DNA from 2 places in the Rhizobium sp. R693 genome. Region 1 is predicted to be linked to the other one. Evidence: riboswitches for the same ligand, from Rfam matches in the RefSeq annotation. Region 1 holds a riboswitch; the other holds the start of a gene.

Region 1 (4,870 bases):
GCGCATATCGGCGGAGAACGAAGAAAGCCGCCATAGCGACTGCTCCATCCGCTCGACCTTGCTCGAGACGAAGGTGCCGCTTCCATGCCGGGATTCAAGCGTGCCTGAATTCATTAGGTCGCGATAGGCGGTCCGAACGGTCACGCGTCCGACCTTCAGGGCTTCAGCAAGGTCGCGCTCGCCGGGAAGCGCCGTGCCGGGCTTCAGCAATCCTTCTTGGATCAGGCCGGTCAGGGCCTGCGCCAACCGCTTGTAAAGCGGCCCGCTAAGCGCCACGCCGCGCAGGCCACGGCTGTTCAGCTCCGCTATCAGACTGGTTCTATTCATGTTTCAATAATAGAACCTATTTAGAACCAATCGCAAGCGGGAAAATCAGTCGGAAAAGAAAAACCCTCGCAGGCGACCTGCAAGGGTTTGTTTCTTCGAGCCGAACGAAGGCGTTAGCTCTTCGAGAAAATGTAGTCCGTTTCCTGACGCAGCACTTCGCCAGGACGCAGAACCGCATTGGGGAAGCCCTCGTGGTTGATTGCATCCGGCCAAACCTGCGTTTCCAGGCAGAAGCCGGCGAACGGACCGTACTTGCGTCCGTCCAGGCCGGGTACAGGCACGTCGAGCTTGAAGCCGGCGTAGAACTGTATGCCGGGCTCCGTCGTGCGGACTTCCAGCGAAACGCCTGAGCTCAGGCTGCGGGCAAGCGCGACGGATCGTTTTGCAATGCGTTCGGTGGAGAGGCAGAAATTGTGATCGTAGAGCGCCTGCTCACTCCCGTCGAACCGCTTCATCGGCGACATCTCACGGAAGTCGAAGACCGTTCCGGCGACGGGCCGCACCTCTCCGGTCGGGATCTGCAACTCGTTTGTCACGAGGTAGCCCTCGGCTGCAATCATGATGTCGTGGCCGAGCGCATCTTCGCGGCCGTCGAGGTTGAAGTAGGCATGTTGGCAGACGTTGGCGATCGTCGGCTGATCACTCGTCGATTCGTAGATGACAGAAAATTCGCCGTCACCATGCACCCAGTAAGTTGCCTGGATGGTGCAGTTGCCGGGATAACCGCCGCGACCGTCCGGATCGACGATCTTCAGCACGACGCGGTCGAGATCATGCTCGACGATTGTCCAGTTCCGCTTGGCGATGTTGTCCTTGCCGCCATGAAGGTGGGTCACGCCCTTCTCATTGAGATCGAGCTGATAACTCTTGCCATCCAGCGTGAACTTGCCGCCGCCGATGCGGTTTGCGCAGCGCCCGGGCGTCGCGCCAAAGTAGGAGGAGTGGGCGGGGTAGCTGTCAAAATCATCGAAGCCGAGCAGCAGCGGCGCATCGTGACCGTCAAGGCGAAGATCCTGAATGACGGCACCCCAGGTGATGATTTTGGCCGTGAGCCCGCCACCCTTGATCTCAACACGATAGACGGTCTCGCCCGACTGGGTCTGCCCAAAAACTTCCCGTTTCAACATTTCCGCCATAGCGACCATCCAGATATATCTTCGATTGAGGCAGGGAACCTGCCCCTATTTGCCACAAACCGCAACGGTGTCGTCGAAAAGAAACGCGGCCGGACCCGGCATTCGTTCCGCCAGCCGCCTTGCATCAGCTCGTGTCAGTCGCTCTTGCCGATATCGTTGAGATCGTAGGGTGTGGTCTGGTAGATCTCGTTGATCCAGTTGCCGAACAACAGGTGTGCGTGGCTGCGCCAGCGGTTTTGCGGCGTCAGCGACGGATCGTTGTGCGGGAAGTAGTTGTGCGGCATCTTGATCGGCACGCCGGCGTTCACGTCGCGGAAATATTCGTCGGAAAGCGACGTTGAATCATATTCCACGTGATTGAACATATAGAGCCGCTTGCCCTTGCGTTCGTGCACGAGGCAGACGCCCATTTCGCTGGATTCCATCAGGATCTCCAGGCTTCCCGATTTCTCGATGTCGCTGCGGCGGACCTCCGTCCAGCGCGAAACAGGGACCTCGAAATTGTCGGAGAAGCCGTTCAGGTAGACCGACGACGGCTTCAGGTTCCGGTGCCGGTAAACACCGAAGGCCTTCTCCTTGAGTTCGTACTTGGGAACACCGTGGAAGTGATAGATCGCGGCCATCGCGCCCCAGCAAACGTTCATCGACGAATGGACGTTGGTCTCTGTCCAGTCGAAAATCTGCTGCATTTCGCCCCAATAGTTCACGTCTTCGTAAGGCAGCGTCTCGATCGGCGCGCCTGTCGTGATGAAACCATCGAATTTGCGGTGCTTCACTTCCTCCCACGTCTGGTAGAAGGCGAGAAGATGGCCCTCCGAGGTGTTTTTTGCTTTGTGGTTGCCGACGCGGATGAGCGAAAGCTCGACCTGCAGCGGAGAGGCGCCGACCAGACGGGCCATCTGCAATTCCGTTTTGATCTTGTTCGGCATGAGATTGAGCAGCCCGATCTGCAGCGGACGGATGTCCTGACGGATTGCCGCCGTCTCGGTCATCACGCGCACGCCTTCGTGAACCAGGGTCTCAAACGCAGGCAAGGTATCGGGGATCTTGATGGGCATTGCGGTCACTCGATCAAAACAACGAATACATTGCTATCGGTCCGCACGCGGCCCTTTAGCAACTTCTTTAACGTGGCTGCAAGCCGGCCGGCCAAATCACCACGGAGCGTCTTAAATAGCGTCACTCGATCCGCGAATCAATTGCTCAAACGAAAGGTCGGGGCGATATGAAGTCACCGCAGCGTTAATGACTGCTAGAATCTGTTGGTGGACACAGCGAAACACCATGTTTATTGAAGTAGAATGATGGCTAGGGACGCGTAATGGCAGATGACCTCGAAGGCAGGCCAAGCATTCAAGGGCAGGACAGAGTAGGATACGATCTGAGCCTGGGCTATCGCTTGAGGGTCATGTTCTCGGCCTTCTGGCATTCGCCCGTGCGGGGAAGGGTCTTGGTGATCGCGACCGCGCTGATCGCCATCATTCTCGCCACTGCCTATGCGACCGTCATCCTTAACCAGTGGAATGCGCCGTTCTACGATAGCATCGCTCGGCGCGATCTGCCTGGTTTCTTCCATCAGCTGAAGGTCTTTGCCCTGATCGCAGGCATGCTGCTGCTGCTCAATGTCGTACAGGCTTGGCTAAACCAGATGACCGCGCTTTATATGCGCGAAGGCCTGACACGCGATCTGGTCAACCAATGGCTCCAACGCAAGCGCGCGCTGCGGCTTTCGGCCAGCGGCCTCATCGGTGTCAATCCCGATCAGCGCCTGCACGAAGATGCCCGCAATCTCGCCGAGAGCACAACCAGCCTGATGATCGGGCTGGTACAGGCGACGATTCTGCTTATCAGCTTTATCGGCGTGTTATGGGACCTTTCCAGCGGATTTGTCTTCCATTTCGGCACACGCTCCTTTTCCATTCCGGGCTATATGGTTTGGGCGGCAATCTTCTATGCGGCGTCCGCATCGATTCTCAGTCAGCTGGTTGGCCGCAAGCTGGTGAAGCTCAATGCCGACCGTTTTTCGAAGGAAGCGGAACTTCGCTTCGCGCTGATGCATGCCAATGAGAACATGCCGGCGATTACTGTGGCTCGCGGCGAGGAGAATGAGCAGCAGCGTATCAATACCGACATCAGTGCGGTACTTGCTGTTATCAAGCGGGTGGCGATGGCCAACGTCAACCTCACCTGGGTATCGGCCGGCTACGGCTGGCTTGTCGTGGTTATCCCGATCATCGTTGCTGCGCCCGCCTACTTCTCCGGTGGACTGACGTTCGGGCAGCTGATGGTGTCGGTCGGCGCCTTCAACCAAGTCAATACCGCCCTTCGCTGGTATGTCGCGAACTTTGGCCCCATTGCCGAATGGCGCGCCACGCTGATGCGCGTCACCGATTTCCGGCAGGCGCTCACCAGCATGAGCGATGAGATCAATCTGAAGGGCACGATCAAGTACGAACGGAATCCTCCCGGAATCCTGACGCTGGACCATGTCCGGATTGCCGCCAAGATCGGCGAAGATATTGATCAGTGCGGTGGCTTTCGTGTGCAGGAAAGCGCGGTGACGATCAAGGCCGGCGAAAATGTCATGATCAACGGCGATCACAACGTGAACCGCAAACTGCTTTTCCTTGCACTCTCCGAGCTGTGGCCGTGCGGTGGCGGCAGGATCGGTTTACCGCCCACGGACGATATGCTTTTCATCCCGCAATCGGCCTACATCCCGGGTGGTTCGCTTCGCGAAGCATTGGCGTTTCCGGAACCTGTGGACGCCTATCAGAATGCCGATGTCGTTGCGGCATTGGAAAAGGCAGGTCTCCAAAATCTGGTTTCTCGACTTGATACCCGAGCCCGCTGGGACAAGCTGCTTGACTCAGACGAGCAGCGGGCGATCGGGTTCGCTCGCCTGCTGCTCGTGCGGCCGAAATGGATTGTTTTCGACGAAGTGCTGGAGGGCATGGAGCCGGAATGGCAATCCACAATGATGCAGGTCCTCGCCTCCATGCCAGAGGCGACGATGATCTACATCGGCCGGTCAGACACTTACGTCGAGACTTTCAAGCCGCGCGTGCTGCATCTCGAAGCCCTGCACGCGAAGCCTGAAGCGAAGGTTGTGGTAAAAGCCCCGAACGCGCCGGCACCAGCACTCTGATCACTTACATCGGAGGTATGGCGCCGTTTGTGCCGACCGTGACATTTGTTGCGGACACAGTACCGTCGGCAGCTTTTTCACCCATTACGATCACGCGCGCTCCTGCGATAAGGTCCTTCTTTCCCGCAGGGGCGATGGTAACGATGGGTGTATCGTCGGCAATGGATATCGTCTTTTCCTTGCCCTGGTAGGTGAGCGTGATGGTGTGGCCGTCGATTGCCTTGACAGCCTTAGCGACGGTTGCGTTGGTCATCGTGCT
Region 2 (4,870 bases), on a different contig from region 1:
GCATGCTGGAGCTTGCCGAGCATGCAACGGTTCCCGTTATCAATGCGCTGACTGATGATACGCATCCCTGCCAGATCATGGCTGACATCATGACCTTCGAGGAGCATCGCGGTCCGATCAAGGGCAAGACGATCGCCTGGACCGGCGACGGCAACAACGTGCTGCATTCGCTTGTCGAAGGAGCTGCGCGTTTCGGCTATCGCATGAATATGGCGGTCCCCCTTGGTTCTGAGCCGAAGGATCACTATTTGAACTGGGCCCGCGATGAGGGCGCCGAAATCATGCTTTGCCATGATGCAGACCGTGCGGTCGCCGGCGTCGATTGCGTGGTGACCGATACCTGGGTCTCCATGAATCAGGAACATCGGGCCCGGGGTCACAACGTCTTCCAGCCTTATCAGGTCAACGCGGCTTTGATGGCGCAGGCCGACAAGGATGCATTGTTCATGCATTGCCTGCCCGCCCATCGTGGTGAGGAAGTCACGGACGAGGTGATCGACGGCCCGCAATCCGTGGTCTTCGATGAAGCGGAAAACCGTCTTCATGCACAGAAGTCGATTCTTGCTTGGTGCCTGGGCGCGATCTGAACCATACTGGACGCCACATCGGGCCCGAAGGGCCAGTGGCCGTGCGAGCGGATGGACACTCTTGTCCGCCGCTCTCAGACTAGGAGAAGACCATGGCAGAACCTGCAGCCACCCTCGGCGAATTCAATTTCGCCGGCGATGATCATGTCGTTCCTTTTCAGGTGGAAGGCCTGGACGTGCGCGGTCGCGCTGTCCAGCTCGGCCCGATGCTGGACGCGATTCTTGAGCGTCATCGCTATCCTGCGCCTGTCGCGCGGCTTCTTGCTGAAGTCGTCGTGTTGACGGTGCTGCTCGGCACGTCGCTGAAATTTGAAGGAAAGTTCACGGTGCAGACCAAGGGCGATGGCCCGGTCGACCTGCTGGTTTGCGATTTCTCGACGCCGGAGAACGTGCGGGCCTACGCTCGCTTCAATCACGGCCTCCTCGACAAGGCCGTTGCCGCCGGACAGGTTGAACCTGAACAGCTGCTCGGCAAGGGCATGCTGGCCTTTACGATCGATCAGGGCAAATTCAGCCAACCCTACCAGGGCATTGTTGCGCTCGATGGGGCGACGCTGGAGGAGATTGCCGGCACCTATTTCCGCCAATCGGAGCAGATCCCGACGCGCGTACGTCTTGCCGCAGCCGAACTCTTCGACCGCGACGAGGCCGGCAAGCCGCGTCACCGCTGGCGGGCAGGGGGGCTTGTTGCCCAGTTCCTGCCGGAAGCGCCGGAGCGCATGCGCCAGCCGGATCTTCACGGCGGCGATGGCGACACGGCTGGCAGCTCCCACAAGGAAGACGATGCCTGGGCTGAAGCCCGCTCCCTCGTCGACACGATCGATGCCGACGAATTGACGGATCCGCAGGTCGGCACCGAGCGGCTGCTTTACCGGCTGTTCCACGAGCGCGGCGTTCGCGTCTACGAACCGCGCGAGGTCTTCGATCGTTGCAGCTGTTCCCGCGAGAAGATCAAGGGCGTTCTGAAGGGGTTCTCGGCAGAAGAAATTGATGCCAGCCAGGAAGACGGCACAATTTCGGTCACCTGCGAATTTTGCTCGACGACCTATCGCTTCGAAGTGGAAGAGGTGGCGGAGGCTGCCGAGTGATCAGTTCAGGACTCTGAGTAGCCCTGGCGAATCCAGCGAGAAGGCGGGTATTTCGACATTGAAAAGCTCGCCTTCATCGGTTTCCATCTGATAGTGGCCGAACATCAGCCCAGATGGCGTATCCAGCGGGCAGCCCGAGGAATACTCATAGGTATCGCCCGGCGCGAGCCGCGGCTGTTCACCAACAACCCCGGCGCCCGTGACCTCGTCGACGATCCCGTTCTGGTCGGTGATATTCCAATAACGGTTCATCAGCCGCACGGTCTTGTCGGAATTATTGCTGATGACGATCTTGTAGCCCCAGACATAGCGATCGTCGTCCGGATCGGATTGCTCCTCCAGATAAAAGGGTTCGACAACGACTTCAATGTCTCGTGTAAGGGCGCGGTACATGCCTACACCATAGTCAACATACGTTACCGGTATCTTATACGACGGCCGTTCCGTCAATAAACCGATAGTCGATCACGTCCGAAATGCCTGTAATGGCAAGAAGTTTCGCGTGTTAGATCCGATTTTTGACCGCCTTGCTTGCGGCAAAGAGCGGAGGACTACCGGCCGGATTTGCGTCAATCCGGCCGATATTTGGCTGATCAGGCGTTCACTTTGGCGAGTGCCTGGGCGAAATCCTCGATCAGGTCGTCGGTGTCTTCGATGCCCGCAGAGAGACGAACGGTGCCGCCGGAGATACCGAGTTCGGCACGCGCCTCGTCGCTCAGGTTCTTGTGCGTCGTCGTCGCCGGGTGCGTGATCAAGCTCTTGGCGTCGCCGAGATTGTTGGAGATCTTGATCACCTGCAGTGCATTCTGCAGCGCGAAGGCCGCTTCCTTGCCGCCCTTGAGTTCGATGGCGACGAGCGTCGAGCCGCCCTTCATCTGTTTGGCGACGATGTCGGCCTGCGGATGGTCCTTGCGGCCGGGGTAAATGACCTTGGCGACCTTCGGTTGATCGGCCAGGAAGTCGGCGATCTTCGACGCATTTTCGGTCTGCTGCTTGACGCGCAGCGGCAGCGTTTCGAGGCCCTTGAGCAGCGTCCATGCCGTGAATGGCGACATGGCCGGGCCGGTGTGGCGGTAATAATCCTGCAGGTTCTCGTTGACCCATTCCCTGTCGGAGAGGATGACGCCGCCGAGGCTGCGGCCCTGGCCGTCGATGTGCTTGGTTGCCGAATAGACGACGATATGGGCACCGAGTTCGAGCGGCTTCTGGAAGATCGGGGTGGCGAAGACGTTGTCGACCACGACCTTGGCGCCGATCTGGTTGGCGAGCTTCGCAACACCGGCGATATCGATCACCTCAAGCGTCGGGTTCGTCGGGCTTTCCAGGAAGAATACCTTGGTGCTCGGGCGGATCGCCCTTTCCCAGTTCTCAAGATAGCGACCATCAACGAGCGTGCACTCAATGCCGTATTTCGGCGCAAGCGTTTCCACGACCCAGCGGCACGAGCCGAAAAGGGCGCGGGCGGCAACGATGTGGTCGCCGGCCTTCAATTGGCAGAGGATTGCAGCGGTGACGGCTGCCATGCCCGAGGCCGTGGCACGGGCTTCCTCGGCACCTTCGAGGGCGCACATGCGCTTCTCGAACATGTCGTTGGTCGGGCTGCCGTAGCGGGCGTAGATGTAGCCGTCCGTCTCGCCCTTGAAGCGTGCTTCCGCCGCTTCCGCGCTTTCATAGACGAATCCCTGTGTGAGGTAGATTGCTTCGGAGGTCTCGCCATATTGCGAACGCAGCGAACCGCCGTGGACGAGTTGGGTTGCCGGGCGCCAGGTCTTGCTCATGAATCACCACTTTCAAACAACAAAAAAACCGGCCGCGAAAGCAGACCGGTTTTGCACCCGGTCCTTTTAGCCACTTGTTTAACGTGGCTGCAAGCCGACCGGCCAAATCACCACGGGATAAAGGTGCAATACTGCCGTTCTATGCTTGCGTCAATTCCTTGAGTTTGGTTTTGTCTCCGACAAATATGGATGGGGCATGATGGCTCGCGTAACAGGAATTTTGGCAGATCGTGCGATTGCTGGGCTTTTCGAGGCCGGGCGTCTCAGCTCGGAGCGCGATCTGGATCACGACCAGATCCAGCCGGCAAGCCTTGACCTCCGGCTCGGTGCCAAGGCTTTTCGCGTTCGCGCGAGCTTCATGCCTGGCCCTTCGCATCTCGTCTCCGACAAGCTCGATCGCCTGAGCCTCCACGTCGTCGACCTCTCCGAAGGTGCGGTGCTGGAGACCGGCTGCGTCTATATTGTTCCCTTGATGGAGCGCCTCGACCTGCCGGCCGATATGTCGGCCTCGGCCAATCCCAAAAGCTCAACCGGGCGTCTGGATATCTTCACGCGCGTCATCACCGACTATGCACAGGAGTTCGACAAGATCCCGGCCGGCTATTCCGGTCCCCTCTATCTCGAAATCAGTCCACGCACCTTCCCGATCGTCGTGCGCCGCGGCTCGCGCCTGTCGCAGATCCGCTTCCGGGTCGGCCATTCCGTGCTCGGTGAGCCCGAACTGCTGGCGCTGCATGACGCCGAGACGCTCGTTGCCAGCAAGCAGCCGAACGTATCGGGCGGCGGCATTGCGCTCTCGATCGATCTTGCCGGCGACAAGGACGGCCTGATCGGCTACCGCGGCAAGCACCATACCGCCGTCGTCGATGTCGACAAGAAGGCGCAGCACGACATCTATGACTTCTGGGAACCGCTCTATAGCCGCGGCCGCAACGAACTGATTTTGGATCCGGACGAGTTTTACATCCTGGTTTCCCGCGAAGCCATTCATGTGCCGCCGCACTACGCGGCCGAGATGACCCCTTTCGATCCGCTGGTCGGCGAATTCCGTGTGCACTATGCGGGGTTCTTCGATCCCGGTTTCGGCCATGCGCCCGCTGGCGGCCGCGGCAGCCGTGCGGTGCTCGAAGTCCGCAGCCACGAGGTACCTTTCATCCTCGAAGACGGCCAGATCGTCGGCCGCCTCGTTTACGAGCACATGCGGGAGCACCCGGAAAGTCTTTACGGCACCGGCCTCGGCTCAAACTATCAGGCACAGGGCCTGAAGCTCTCGAAGCATTTCCGCATCTAGCGCCCGAACCTAGACCTCGGCGCCACCGCGATGCTGGCTACTCGGCCAAAGGCGGAGCCACTCTGTCGCCGATCTGAAGGAATGGCGTTCGGCGGGTGAAAAAGCGCGGCTTGTGGTGCCGCGGTG

Evidence for each region. A riboswitch is a leader RNA that binds a small molecule or an ion and turns the genes downstream of it on or off. The one in region 1 is predicted to bind S-adenosylmethionine.
Region 2: linked by a shared signal. The riboswitch ahead of ATY79_RS11910 (O-succinylhomoserine sulfhydrylase) and the one ahead of metA (homoserine O-succinyltransferase) in region 1 are both predicted to bind S-adenosylmethionine.

Annotation. Positions count from the first base shown of each region.
Region 1 is NZ_LOKY01000023.1:198,825-203,694, reverse strand. Features, by position in the region: gene ATY79_RS18650 (GntR family transcriptional regulator) at 1-327, opposite strand, end outside; gene ATY79_RS18645 (aldose epimerase family protein) at 441-1,463, opposite strand; gene metA (homoserine O-succinyltransferase) at 1,598-2,521, opposite strand; SAM riboswitch at 2,557-2,634, opposite strand; gene ATY79_RS18635 (ABC transporter ATP-binding protein/permease) at 2,785-4,611, shown strand; gene ATY79_RS18630 (DUF5666 domain-containing protein) at 4,616-4,870, opposite strand, start outside.
Region 2 is NZ_LOKY01000012.1:1,545-6,414, reverse strand. Features, by position in the region: gene argF (ornithine carbamoyltransferase) at 1-587, shown strand, start outside; gene ATY79_RS11920 (Hsp33 family molecular chaperone) at 680-1,675, shown strand; gene apaG (Co2+/Mg2+ efflux protein ApaG) at 1,676-2,068, opposite strand; gene ATY79_RS11910 (O-succinylhomoserine sulfhydrylase) at 2,269-3,453, opposite strand; SAM riboswitch at 3,499-3,577, opposite strand; gene ATY79_RS11905 (2'-deoxycytidine 5'-triphosphate deaminase) at 3,650-4,744, shown strand; gene ATY79_RS31505 (hypothetical protein) at 4,782-4,870, opposite strand, start outside.